2 regions of the Nonomuraea sp. CA-218870 genome follow, and region 1 is predicted to be linked to the other one. Evidence: riboswitches for the same ligand, from Rfam matches in the RefSeq annotation. Region 1 holds a riboswitch; the other holds the start of a gene.

Region 1 (4,134 bases):
CCGTACGGGAGGTCCTCCTTGAGGCCGCCGACGCGGTTGAACATGTAGTGCATGCGGCCGCCGGAGATCTCCTCCATCACGGCCTGGAGGCGCTCGCGCTCGTCGAAGGCGTAGAAGATCGGCGTCATGGCGCCCATCTCCAGGGGGTACGAGCCGAGGAACATCAGGTGGTTGAGCACCCGGTTGAGCTCGGCCAGCAGGGTGCGCGCCCAGACGGCGCGGACGGGCGGCTCCATGCCGAGCATGCGTTCGGCGGCGAGCACCACGCCCAGCTCGTTGGAGAAGGCCGACAGCCAGTCGTGACGGTTGGCCAGCATGATGATCTGCCGGTAGTCGCGCACCTCGAACAGCTTCTCGGCGCCGCGGTGCATGTAGCCGACGACCGGCTCGGCGGTGGCGATGCGCTCGCCGTCGAGCGTCAGGCGCAGGCGGAGCACGCCGTGCGTCGACGGGTGCTGGGGGCCGATGTTGAGGACCATGTCCTCGGTGGCCAGCTCCTTGGCCCCTGCGCCGATTCCCACCACGCGTTCCGTCATACGGCCATGCTCTCACCGTGGGCCCGGTCGAGGAACGGGTGCGCCGGGCCCGCCTCCGGCCTGGTCAAAGGAAGGGCAAAAAGGCGCTTCACCAGGCCCGCGTGGGGGAGGGTGGTCGGGAACGGGGGAAAAGACGATGAAGAAGATCAGCTTCGATGTCGCGGCCCTGATCGCCCGGGTGGTGATCGGCGTCGTCTTCGTGGCGCACGGGCTGCAGAAATGGACGCAGGGTCTGGCCGCCACCGGTGCCGGCTTCGCTGAGATCGGTGTGCCCCTGCCTCAGGCCGCGGCGGCGTACGCGACGATGGTCGAGATGATCGGCGGGGTGCTGCTGATCCTCGGCCTGGGAGTGCGGATCGTGGCGCTGCTGCTGCTGGTCGACATGGTCGGCGCGGTGCTGTTCGCGCACGCCCAGAACGGGCTGTTCGTGCAGGACGGCGGATGGGAGTTCGCGGCCACGCTCGGTGCGGCCTGCCTGCTGCTGCTGGCGACGGGAGGCGGGCGCGCCGGTCTCGACGGCGTCATCAACGCGTCGTTCAGGCGCCGCAGGACAGCCGCGCACGGCGAGGAAACCAGGGCGGACACCGGGGCGGGCACCGTGCCGGCGGCCACCACCGGCCATCCGGTGGCGGACGTCCCGCGCACGCGCCCGCCGGTCCAGGACGACACGCCCACCCGCCCCGTCGAGGGCGACAGGCGGGCGGGCGGCCTGGACGACCGCGACATGCGGGACGTCGACCGGTTGGTGTCCGACGAACCGGCCCAGCACAAGCCGCCCAAGCGGTAAAAGGGGGCCGATCGAGCGGCTGGTCAGCGGGAGACCAGCTCACGCAGGGCGCCGATCAGGCGGTCCACGTGCTCATCCGTCGTGCCGATGCCGATCGAGGCGCGCACGGCCGAGGCGGTGCCGTCCGCGCACCCTCCGTCCTGCGCGCCGAGCAGGTGGCGGACGAACGGGTGAGCGCAGAACTTGCCGTCGCGCACCCCGATGCCGTGCTCGGCGGAGAGCGTCTCGGCGACCTCACGCGCGGGGAGGCCGTCCACGGTGAAGGACACGATGCCGACGCGCGGGTGGTCCGGCCCCCACAGGGAGAGCTCCCGTACGCCCGCGATGCCGGCGATCCCGTCCCGCAGGCGCCTGATCAGCCGCTCCTCCTCGCGGACGAGCGCGGTCCAGCCGGTGGCGGTGAGCGCGTCGCACGCGGCGGCCAGCGCGATCGCGCCGAGCACGTTGGGGGTGCCGGCCTCGTGCCGGGGCTCGGGGTCGTCGTGCCAGTCCACGCCGTCCTCGCCGACCGCGCGTACCGCGCCGCCGCCCTTCAGGTACGGGTCGCCGCCGGCCAGCCAGTCACGCCTGCCTACCAGCACCCCGGCCCCGAACGGCGCGTACAGCTTGTGCCCGGAGAAGGCGACGTAGTCCAGGTCGAGCGCGGTCAGGTTGAGCGGGCGGTGGGGGACGAGCTGGGCGGCGTCCACCAGGACGCGGGCGCCGTGCCGGTGCGCGATGTGGGCCAGGGCGGCGACGGGCCACAGCTCGCCGGTGACGTTCGAGGCGGCGGTGACGACCAGGAGCTTGGGGCCGTCGATCCCGGTCAGCGCGTCGTCGGCGGCGCGCACGGCCTCGCCGGGGAAGGCGGGCGGCGCCAGCCGGACCACCCGCCGCCACGGCAGCAGTGAGGCGTGGTGCTCGGTGTCGAAGACGACCACGGTGGCGTCCTCGGGCAGGCAGCGGGCCAGCAGGTTGGTGGCGTCGGTGGTGTTGCGGGTGAAGACCACGGCGTCGTCGGGGCGGGCGCCGGTGAAGGCCCGTACGGTGTGGCGGGCCTGCTCGTAGCGGGCGGTGGTGAGCTGGGAGGCGTACCCCGCGCCGCGGTGCACGCTGGAGTAGGCCGGGAGCGCGGCGGCGACGGCGGCGCTGACCGGCTCCAGACAGGGGGCGCTGGCGGCGTAGTCGAGGTTGGCGTACCCGGTGAGCCTGCCGCCCTTGACCGGGACCCGCAGGTCGGCGCCGAGCACGGCGGGGATCTCCCGTGCCCGGCGGGGGGCGGGGCGCTCCTCGGGAGCGGTGGGGGCGGCGTCGAAGATCGTCAGGGTGGACACGGCAGGCCTCCTCAGGGGTCATCGGACCCCTGGAGCAACCACGGAGCCCGCGCTTGCCCGCCACTCCATGTGACGGACCAGGTCTTCACCCGGGGCACCCCGCCGCGGACGCGAGGGTTGCCGGCCAGCGAGCCGGGGCTTGGCGCTGGCACTCATGACCTACGTCCCGGACTATAACCGATGAATCAGCGGCATCGCGAACTTCTTCGGGGCCTTACTCGTTGCCCGATGGGTACGTCCCCTCAACCCCGAAAACCTCCGGTCCGAAACCCCGACTGGAAGACCCCCGACCCCGAAAGTAGGCGGCGATGCTTGACTGGGTGGCCAACCCGGAGATCTGGATTGGGTTCCTCACGCTGGTGACCCTGGAGATCGTCCTGGGCATCGACAACATCATCTTCATCTCCATCCTGGCCGGGAAGCTGCCTCCCGAACAGCGTGACCGGGCGCGGGTGGTGGGCCTGGGCGCGGCGCTGGTCATGCGACTGCTCCTGCTGCTGGCGCTGTCGTGGGTGGTGCGGCTCACCGCGCCGCTGTTCGAGGTGTTCGGTCATGAGATCTCGGGCCGGGACCTCATCCTGCTGCTGGGCGGGCTGTTCCTGCTGGCCAAGAGCGTCACCGAGATCAGCCACACCATGGACGGGCCGGCCAAGGACGGCAAGTCGGCGGCCGTCGTCTCGTTCACTTCGGTGATCGTGCAGATCATGCTGCTCGACATCGTCTTCTCGCTCGACTCGGTCATCACCGCCGTGGGCATGGTGAACGAGCTCGGCGTGATGATCGCGGCCGTGGTGGTCGCGGTGATCGTGATGCTGTTCGCGTCCGGGCCGATCAGCCGGTTCGTCGACGCGCATCCCAGCATCAAGATGCTGGCGCTGGCGTTCCTGGTGCTGATCGGGGTCATGCTCGTCGCCGAAGGGCTCGACCAGCACATCCCGAAGGGCTACATCTACTTCGCGATGGCCTTCTCGGTCGTGGTGGAGCTGCTCAACATCCGGGTGCGGAGCAAGAGGGCGAAGCAGGTCGAGGCCACTTCTACTATGAAATAGTGCGCTTTGATCCTTGGAATCCGGATTTCGTAGCTCATCCCTACGACGCCTACGCCGAACTGCGGCGCGAGGCCCCCGTCAGCTACTTCGAGCCCACCGACCAGTGGCTGATCGCCCGTCACGCCGACGTGGACGAGCTGCTCCGCGACCGCAGGCTCGGCCGCTCCTACCTGCACACGGCCACGCACGAGGAGTTCGGCAGGGCGCCGGAGCCGGAGTTCCAGGAGCCGTTCTGGCGGGTGGTCCGCGCCGGCATGCTCGACGTCGAGCCGCCGGTGCACACCCGCCTGCGCCGCCTGGTGTCCAAGGCGTTCACCCCGCGCATGGTCGAGTCCCTGCGGCCGCGCGTGCGGGCCATCGCCGAAGGGCTCGTGGACGCGTACGTGGAGAAGGGCGGCGGCGACCTGATGGCCGAGGTGGCCGAGCCGCTGCCGGTGACGGTGATCGCG
Region 2 (4,134 bases), on a different contig from region 1:
CGGCGGAGATGGAGGCGGTGGAGGCGATCTGCTCCTTGGTCTCCACGTCCTTGGCCAGCTTGGAGAGCTCCTCGCTGACGCGCTCCACAGCGGCCTCGATGCCCTTCTTCAGGGCCATCGGGTTGGCGCCGGCAGCGACGTTGCGCAGGCCCTCACGCACGAGCGCCTGGGCGAGCACGGTGGCGGTGGTGGTGCCGTCGCCGGCGACGTCGTCCGTCTTCTTGGCGACTTCCTTGACCAGCTCGGCGCCGATCTTCTCCCACGGGTCCTCGAGCTCGATCTCCTTGGCGATCGAGACACCGTCGTTGGTGATCGTGGGGGCGCCCCACTTCTTCTCCAGCACGACGTTGCGGCCCTTGGGGCCGAGCGTGACCTTCACCGCGTCGGCGAGCTGGTTCATCCCGCGCTCGAGACCGCGCCGGGCGTCCTCGTCAAACGCGATCATCTTGGCTGCCATTAGGCGAGACCTCCCAGATACAGGGTGTCCTGGTGAGACCGAGCCGACGCCCGCGACGGCATGTGGGCCCGCATCTCCGTTCGGCAGGCCCCATCGTCTCGATCCCCGTTGGCACTCGTCAACATAGAGTGCCAACGAACTGTTTAGCACTCTACCCTGCCGAGTGCAAGCCGACGCCTGCCTCCCCCAGGTCAACTCCTGGCCGTGAGGGGTCCGTACGGCGGGCCCCGGGCGGCCCGCCGTATCCCTGTTGGTGAGGTGGCAGATCACACGCACTGCGCTGGCGTGCGCGCTGCCGGTGCGTACCAGTTACACCTCAGACCGCTCTGACGGACTCCGCCTGCGGTCCCTTCTGGCCCTGCGTGATCTCGAACTCGACTCGTTGTCCCTGCTCGAGAGAGCGATAGCCGTCCATCAAGATTGCCGAGTAATGGACGAATACATCCTTACCACCGTCTACCGCGATGAAGCCGTAGCCCTTGTCCGCGTTGAACCACTTGACGGTGCCCTGCGCCACTTCTGACTCCTCTTACTGGGCCCAGAGATCTCGCCCATTCCTCCGCGAGACCCACAATCGCCAAGAGATATGGGGATATCTTCTGACGATCGCACTCGACCATACCTGTGGTACGGCGTTCGGCAACAGAGTCAATCCGTGAAAGACGTATTTCACCCATGGCTGAGTAGTTCAATGTTGAAATTCCCTGCAAAAGGGGAAGGCGCCCACATGGGGCGCCTTCCTGACCGATGCTCCGCCGAGCGAGCGGGGTCAGCCGCCCGCGACGGCCGGGATGATGGAGATCTGAGCGCCCTCCGGGGCCGGCGTGTCCAGACCCTGGGCGAATCGGACGTCCTCTTCTCCCACGTAGACGTTGACAAAACGCCGAATCTTGCCCGATTCGTCCAGAATACGGGCGCCGATCCCCGGATAGTCCGAGTCGAGCTTGGCCAGCACGTCACGGAGAGTCGCACCTTCCCCGCTCACTTCGGCGCTGCCCCCGGTGTACGTGCGCAGAATGGTGGGAATCCGCACAGAAACGCTCATAATGTACGTCGCCTTTCCTGATTGTCAGACAGTCGCGCGGAACGCGTCGAGAGAGGGCCGGATCACGGCCGTGGGCTGCGCGTCGGCGGCCACGGCGTCGAGCGTCTTGAGCCCGTCGCCGGTGTTGAGCACCACGGTCTCGGCCTCCGGGTCGAGCTGCCCGGTCTCGACGAGCTTCTTCAGCACGCCCACCGTGACGCCGCCCGCCGTCTCGGCGAAGACGCCCTCGGTCGAGGCCAGCAGCTTGATGGCCGCGACGATCTCGGCGTCCGTCACGTCCTCGACCGCCCCGCCGGTGCGCCGGGCGATGTCGAGCACGTACGGGCCGTCGGCGGGGTTGCCGATGGCCAGCGACTTGGCGATGGTGTCGGGCTTGACCGGCTGGACCACGTCGTGGCCCGCCTTGAAGGCGGCCGACACCGGCGAGCAGCCCTGCGCCTGCGCCCCGAAGACCTTGTAGGGCCGGTCCTCGACCAGCCCGAGCCGGATCAGCTCCTTGAACCCCTTGTCGATCTTCGTGAGCTGGGAGCCGGACGCGATCGGGATGACGATCTGCTCCGGCAGCCGCCAGCCGAGCTGCTCGGCGATCTCGTACGCGAGGGTCTTGGAGCCCTCGGCGTAGTAGGGCCGCAGGTTGACGTTGACGAACCCCCACTTGTCGCCCAGAGGATCGCCGATCAGCTCCGAGCAGAACCGGTTGACCTCGTCGTAGGTGCCCTCGATGCCGATGAGCCTGCCGCCGAAGACCCGGGCCATGGCGATCTTGGCCTGCTCCAGCCCGGCGGGGATGAACACGCACGCGTCCAGGCCCGCCCTGGCGGCGGCGGCCGTGACGGCCCCGGCCAGGTTTCCGGTCGAGGAGCAGGAGAGCGTGTGGAAGCCGAAATTGCGGGCCGCCTCGACGGCGATGGCCACCACCCGGTCCTTGAAGGAGTGGGTGGGGTTGCCCGAGTCGTCCTTCACGTACAGGGACCTGAGGCCGAGCTCCCTGCCCAGGTTGCCCGCCTTGACCAGCGGCGTCCAGCCGGGGTTCATGTTGGGCTTGGTCGCGACGTCGGCCGGCACCGGCAGCAGGGAACGGTAGCGCCAGATGCTGGCCGGGCCCGACTCGATGTCGGACCGCTTGACGTCGCCGAAGTCGTAGGCCGCCTCCAGCGGCCCGAAACACTCGACGCAGGCGAAGTTGGGGCCGAGCGGGTAGCGGGCGCCGCATTCGCGGCAGGAGAGAGCGGTTGCGGGACCAAAGTCGAGCGACATGAAGCGAGGCCTTCCCTCATCTTCGCCCGCGGCCACCCTGACCGCGGACCGGAATTGGCACCCTGTCCCGGTCGGCCTCGCCAGGTCGCGAGTCACAAGCCGGGAGGGTTGCCGGGGCTTCGCAGGGCCGGTCCCTCCACCCCTCTGGATGAGCAATGTTCAGTTGTTGCTGCTGACTCGGACTCTACCCAATCAACCGGGTGCTCCGGACAGCCGTCTCAGACTCCGAGACGAACGGTCTCACCGGTAGTCGTCGCCCAGCACCCCCTGCACGTACTTGCGGGCCTGGTGGATGCGCGACTTGGCGGTGCCGAGCGGGATGTTGAGCTGCTCGGCCACCTCGCTGTAGTCGAGCTGCACGATGTCGCGCAGCACCAGCGCCTGCGCCAGGTCCGGCTTGTCGGCCTCCAGCGCCTCCATCGCGTCGAGCAGGTCCAGCCGCGAGCCCGCGATCACGCTGACCCGCCGCACGTCGGGCTTCTGCGTCAGCAGCTCGTCGGAGCTCTGCTCCGCCGACCTGCGCTTGAGCGAGCGGTACGTGGTGCGGGCGCAGTTGGCGGTCACGATGTGGAGCCAGGTGCTGAACCTCGCCCGGCCCTCGAACCGCCCGATGTTGCGCGCCACCGCGAGCAGGGTGTCCTGCGCCGCCTCCTCCGCGTCCTGGTGGTAGGGCAGGATCCGGGCGCAGTGCCGCAGCACGTCGGGCTCGATCCGCCGCAGGAGCTCTCCGAGCGCGCGGTGGTCGCCGCGGGCGGCGGCACGGGCGAGTTCCTCGGTGTGCTCATCTAGCGCCATAGCTGGGATCCTATGATCGGAGGGAGGGGAAATGAACAGCGTCCTGCTCGCCTCGAACCGAGGCCCCGTGTCGTTCACCGTCTCCGACGACGGCGTCCTCACCATGAGACGCGGCGGCGGCGGCCTCGTCTCCGGCCTGTCCGGCGTGGGCAGGGAAGGCGACGTGCTGTGGGTGTGCGCGGCCCTGTCCGACGGCGACCGCAGCGCCGCCCGCCAGGCCCCCGGCGGCCGGCTCGACCACGCGGGCTACGAGACGGGCGCGCTGCGCATGCTCGACATCGCGCCGTCCACCTTCCACCGGGCCTACAACTCCGTGGCCAACTCCACGCTCTGGTTCGTCAACCACCTGCTCTACGACATCCCGAACGCGCCCCACTTCGGCACGAGGTTCCGGCGCGACTGGGAGTCCTACCGCGACTACAACGGGGCGTTCGCGCTCGCGCTCGCCGAGGAGGCAGGCCACGGCGCCCGCGTCCTGGTGCAGGACTACCACCTGACCCTGACCCCGGCCATGCTCCGCGCCGAGCGCCCCGACCTGCGCGTCGCCCACTTCAGCCACACCCCGTGGGCGCCGCCCGAA

What was found. Region 1 has a riboswitch for S-adenosylmethionine ahead of ACQEUU_RS01885 (aminotransferase class V-fold PLP-dependent enzyme). Riboswitches for the same ligand answer to the same signal wherever they lie in the genome.
Region 2: linked by a shared signal. The riboswitch ahead of thrC (threonine synthase) and the one ahead of ACQEUU_RS01885 (aminotransferase class V-fold PLP-dependent enzyme) in region 1 are both predicted to bind S-adenosylmethionine.

Annotation. Positions count from the first base shown of each region.
Region 1 is NZ_JBNJMN010000001.1:396,087-400,220, reverse strand. Features, by position in the region: gene ACQEUU_RS01895 (NADH-quinone oxidoreductase subunit D) at 1-536, opposite strand, end outside; gene ACQEUU_RS01890 (DoxX family protein) at 673-1,323, shown strand; gene ACQEUU_RS01885 (aminotransferase class V-fold PLP-dependent enzyme) at 1,347-2,636, opposite strand; SAM riboswitch class IV at 2,681-2,796, opposite strand; gene ACQEUU_RS01880 (TerC family protein) at 2,945-3,685, shown strand; gene ACQEUU_RS01875 (cytochrome P450) at 3,685-4,134, shown strand, end outside.
Region 2 is NZ_JBNJMN010000002.1:29,273-33,406, reverse strand. Features, by position in the region: gene groL (chaperonin GroEL) at 1-457, opposite strand, end outside; gene ACQEUU_RS28790 (cold-shock protein) at 774-974, opposite strand; gene ACQEUU_RS28785 (MoaD/ThiS family protein) at 1,227-1,502, opposite strand; gene thrC (threonine synthase) at 1,527-2,759, opposite strand; SAM riboswitch class I at 2,773-2,914, opposite strand; gene ACQEUU_RS28775 (RNA polymerase sigma factor) at 3,000-3,554, opposite strand; gene ACQEUU_RS28770 (alpha,alpha-trehalose-phosphate synthase (UDP-forming)) at 3,586-4,134, shown strand, end outside.